Regions from separate parts of the Micromonospora sp. DT63 genome, predicted to be linked through region 1. Evidence: riboswitches for the same ligand, from Rfam matches in the RefSeq annotation. Region 1 holds a riboswitch; the other holds the start of a gene.
The links. A riboswitch is a leader RNA that binds a small molecule or an ion and turns the genes downstream of it on or off. The one in region 1 is predicted to bind thiamine pyrophosphate.
Positions count from the first base shown of each region.

Region 1 (2,459 bases):
CGCACGTAGCGCTCGAAGGCCGCCTGCTGGTCGGCGTCGAGGACGTCACCAGTGGTGGAGAGCCAGATCACGGCCTTGTACTTGGCGAGGTTGGCGTCGTTGAACGCGGCGCCGTCCTCGGTCGTGTCCACAGTGAACCCGTTGGCCGCGCCGAGCTGCTGGATCGCGGCGATGCCGGTGGGGATGGAGTCGTGCCGGAAGGCGGCGGTCTTGGAGAAGACCAGGACGGAATAGGGGTCGGCCGCTGCGGCCTTCGGTGCCTTCGGCACCGCCTGGGAGAGCGGAGCCGCGACCGGCACGTCTCGCGCGGGGATCTGCGCTGCGGCCGGAGCCGCCTGCGCCGGCGACCCGAGCAGGGTCGTCGAGGCTAGCGCGAGGGACAGCAGGGTAGCGGTGAGTGGTAAACGGGCACGACGAGAACGGGACACGCCGCCTCCAATGTCGCGGTGGACAGGAATCGCGGGGGCCGGCTGCCGAAGACCGTCCCGGATGGAGCCGGTGGGGACGCCGTGCCAGGGCGTCCACGCCGGCATTTTGTCGAATCGCTGAACAAATTAATTCTGGTGTATCGATGTCGGGCAAGATGCCGGCTGGTAACGGTTCTGCAACGGCGGGCGACATTCCGAACAGGACCGGAGAAAGTACCCCATCGATGGAGTGGTGTCCGGCCGGCGGCCAGTCCCTTGGCAGACCGGCGGAACTGTCGTACGGTGACACGCAAGTAACCCACGGGAGCCCGGTGTACCGGGCTGAGAGGGGGGCTGACAGCCCCCGACCGTTGAACCTGATCCGGGTAATGCCGGCGCAGGGAGGAGCGTTGCCGTGCCGTCCCTTGGACGACTGCATCTCGTCACCGACACCCGACCCGGGCGCGACCCACTCACCGTGGTCCGGGCCGCCCTCGCGGCGGCCCGCGCCGACCTCGTCGTACAGGTCCGGGTGGAGGACTCCGCCACCGACCGCGAGGCGTACGACCTGGCGGGCCGGGTGCTGGCGCTCTGCGCGCCGTACGGGGCGACCTGCCTGGTCAACGACCGGCTGCACGTGGCGCTCGCGGTGGGCGCCGCCGGTGGGCACGTCGGGGCCGACGACCTGCCGGTCGCCGCCGCCCGGCACGTGCTCGGCCCGACCGGCGTGCTCGGGGCCACCGCCCGCGAGCCCCGGACCGCGATCGAGGCGGTCGTCGCCGGCGCCAACTACCTGGGCGTCGGCCCGTGCCACACCACCAGCACGAAGACCGGTCTGCCGGATCCCATCGGGCCCTCGGGCGTCCGCGACGTCGCCGACGCCGTCGACGTGCCGGTCATCGCGATCGGCGGGGTGACCGCCGACCGGGTGCCCGCGTTGCGGGCCGCCGGGGCGTACGGGGTGGCGGTGGTCGGTGCGCTCTCCGGCGCCGCCGACCCCGCGCGGGCGACCGTCGACCTGCTGCGGGCGCTGGCGTGACGCGCACCGATCTGGCGGTGGTCGGTGCGGGCCCGATCGGACTGGCCATCGCGTGGCGCTGCGCCGTCCGGGGATTGCGCGTCGAGGTGCACGACCCCGCCTCCGGGTCGGGGGCGTCGGCAGTCGCCGCCGGCATGCTCTCCCCGGTCGCCGAGGCGTACTTCGGTGAGCGGCAGCTGACCGAGCTGCTGGTGGCGTCCGCCGCCCGCTGGCCCGGGTTCGCCGCCGAGCTGACCGAGGCGAGCGGCACCGAGATCGGCTACCGGACCGAGGGCACCCTGATGGTCGGGCTGACCGGCGACGACCTGGCCGAGGCACGCCGGCTCTGGGCGTACCAACAGGGGTTGGGTCTGCCGGTGACGCCGCTGCGCCCGAGCGAGCTGCGCGACAGCGAACCGGCGCTGGCCCCGCGGGTGCGCGGCGGCGCGCTCGCGCCCACCGACCACCAGGTCGATCCCCGGCTGCTGGTGCCGGCGCTGCGCACGGCCGCGCGGCGGGCCGGCGCGGTGCTGGTGCCGCAGCCGGTCCGGCGGCTGTCCGACGTGGACGCGGGGGTCACCGTGGTCGCCGCCGGCTGCGGGGCCGCCGCGCTCACCGGCCTGCCCGTGCGGCCGGTGAAGGGCCAGATCCTCCGGCTGCGCGCGCCCGGCGGCGTCGCACCGGGCTTCCGGCACGTGATCCGGGGGTACGCCGACGGCGAGCACGTCTACCTGGTGCCCCGCGCCGACGGTGAGGTGGTCCTCGGCGCGACGGTCGAGGAGCGGTCGGACACGACCGTCACCGCCGGCGCCGTGCAGCGGCTGCTGCGCGCCGGGGTCGACCTGCTGCCCGAGTTGACCGAGTACGACCTGGTCGAGGCGGTCGCCGGCCTGCGGCCCGGAACACCTGACAACGCGCCGATCCTCGGGCCGCTGCCCGGCCGGCCCGCCGTCCTGGCCGCCACCGGGCACCACCGGCACGGCATCGTGCTCACCCCGATCACCGCCGAGACGATCGCCGACCTGGTGACCACC
Region 1 is NZ_JBNCKQ010000002.1:576,711-579,169, reverse strand. It holds gene ACLQ27_RS09455 (ThuA domain-containing protein) at 1-428, opposite strand, end outside; TPP riboswitch at 719-828, shown strand; gene thiE (thiamine phosphate synthase) at 823-1,446, shown strand; gene thiO (glycine oxidase ThiO) at 1,443-2,459, shown strand, end outside.

Region 2 (2,459 bases), on a different contig from region 1:
CGGCTCCGTCCGGATCGAGGTTGGCGGTCGGCTCGTCGAGCAGCAGCAGCCCGGGCCGCAGGGCCAACGCGCCGGCCAGAGCCAGGCGTTGCTGCTCGCCGCCGGAGAGCGCGGCAGTGCTGCGGTCCCGGGGATACGGGAAACCGACCCGCCGCAGCGCCTCGTCGACCCGGGGCCAGATCTCGTCCGTCGGTACGCCCCGGTTCTCCAGCCCGAACGCGACGTCGTCGCCGCTGCGCGCCATCACCAACTGGGTCTGCGGGTCCTGAAAGACGATGCCGACCCGTTCCCGCGCCTTGCGGGGGTCGAGCCCGTCGATCTCGACGGTGCCCTCCTGCTCACCGGAATCGTCGGGCAGCAGCCCGGCCAGCGCGCTGAGCAGTGTGCTCTTGCCGGCCCCCGAGGGCCCGAGCAGCAGCACCCGCTCCCCGGCCTCGACCCGCAGATCCACTCCGCGCACAGCCCAGGCCCGCCGCCCGGCATGCCGCCAGCCGAACCCCCGCAGCAGCACCCCGCCCACCCGACACCCCCTTCCAACCACTCCCGGCCGTCTTCCCCGGCTCTTCCCGGCCGTCTTCCCGCCGGTGATCAAGAGGTTTGCGGCAGAAATCCGGCTTCCATTGACGCGAACCTCTTGATCACGGGGACGGTTGCGCCCTCAGATGAGGGCGCGGTCCCGGCCTACCGGGAAGCGGTCCAGCGCACCGGTGTTGGCCAGGGCGCGGGTCAGCAACCAGCCGCCCACGCCGGCGATGATCGTGGCGCTGACGATGGTGAGCAGGGCGTACGGGATGCGGTAGTCGCCCAGCGCGTAGTCGACGTTCCAGACGAAGAAGTCGAACAGCGCCGCGCTGAGACCGGTCAACGCGCCGGCCAGTACGGCGGTCGGCAGCCGGAACGACCGGTACCGGAAAGCGGCGAACGCCAGCTCGGCCCCGATGCCCTGCACGATGCCCTGGGGGATCACCGTGCCGGCCCACTGGCTGCCCAGCAGCGCGGAGACGACCGCGGCCACCGTCTCGCAGTAGAGCGCGGCGCCGGGCTTGCGGATGACCAGGCCGCCGACCACGGCCGGCAGCAGCCAGACACCGTAGATCAGCGTCTGTGCCGGCGGGAAGAAGGCGAACGCGCCCTCGGTGGCGCTCCAGACCAGGCCCCAGGCCCAGAAGATGACGCCGAAGGCGACCGCGATCACCGAGGCGACCACGATGTCGATGGTGCGCCAACGGCTTGTGGTGTTGTCCATGCTGTGCTCCCAGTTCAGTGGAACGAACCAGGAGAAGACGCACGCCGCGCGTCCGGTGGCACCGGACCCACGGCGCGGCTGGAGGTCGACCGAACTCCCTGCGCTGGCATTACCCAGATCAGGTTCGAGGGTCTGCGGGCGTGCCCGCACTCTCAGCGCTGTGCGCTCCCCTGTCGGATGTGAAGTTGTCTCGCTGACGCTAGCACCGACCAGGGGTAACAGCCCAGCAGGGCATCCGACCGCCCGCGCAGCCGGGCCGGCGTCCCGCCGCCTGGGTAGGCTGACGATCATGCAGGTCGACGCGCGAGGTCTCACGTTCGAGGTACGCACCGGCGGCCCCTCCGACGGCGTCCCCGTCCTCCTGCTGCACGGCTTCCCGCAGCACAGCGGGGAGTGGGACGAGGTCGTGCCGGCACTGCACGCCGCCGGGCTGCGCACGTACGCGCTGGACCAGCGGGGCTACTCGCCGGGTGCCCGGCCGGAGGCGGTGTCCGCGTACCGGGTTCCCGAACTGGTCGCCGACGTGGTGGCGGTGCTCGACGCGCTCGGTGTGGACGCCGTCCACCTGGTCGGCCACGACTGGGGCGCGATCGTGGCCTGGGCGGTGGCCGCCGCGCACCCCGAGCGGGTCCGTACGTTGACCGCGGTGTCCGTGCCGCACCCGGCGGCCATGGCGCACGCCCTGAGCACCGACCGGGAACAGAAGGCCCGCTCGTCGTACATCGCGCTGTTCCGCAAGCCGGGCAAGGCCGAGAAGGTGCTGCTCGCGTGGCACGCGACGGCGCTGCGCAAGATGCTCGGCGGGGTGGGCGACGCCTCCCGGGTGGACCGCTACGCCGACCCGATGCGGGCGCCGGGCGCGCTCACCGCCGCCCTGAACTGGTACCGGGCCATGTCCCGCGCCGACCTGGCCGCTGTCGGTCCGGTCGCCGTACCCACCACGTACGTCTGGAGCGACCGGGACATCGCCATCGGACGACCCGCCGCCGAGGCGTGCGCCGCCAACGTCACCGGCGACTACCGCTTCGTACCGCTGCCCGGGGTGAGCCACTGGATTCCGGACGCCGCACCCGCCGCGTTGGCCGAGGCGGTCCTGGCCCGGATCGCCGGGACGGCCTGAGCCGTGCCGGGCCGACGGGCGCCGGGCGGGCCGGCGGCAGGGGGAGAAGCGCCGTGACGGCGCCCGCCGGCGGGCTGGGCACCCGTCGCTCGA
Region 2 is NZ_JBNCKQ010000013.1:14,116-16,574, reverse strand. It holds gene ACLQ27_RS30715 (ABC transporter ATP-binding protein) at 1-520, opposite strand, end outside; gene ACLQ27_RS30710 (ECF transporter S component) at 659-1,246, opposite strand; TPP riboswitch at 1,324-1,428, opposite strand; gene ACLQ27_RS30705 (alpha/beta fold hydrolase) at 1,536-2,366, shown strand; gene ACLQ27_RS30700 (aminoglycoside N(3)-acetyltransferase) at 2,420-2,459, shown strand, end outside.
Region 2: linked by a shared signal. The riboswitch ahead of ACLQ27_RS30710 (ECF transporter S component) and the one ahead of thiE (thiamine phosphate synthase) in region 1 are both predicted to bind thiamine pyrophosphate.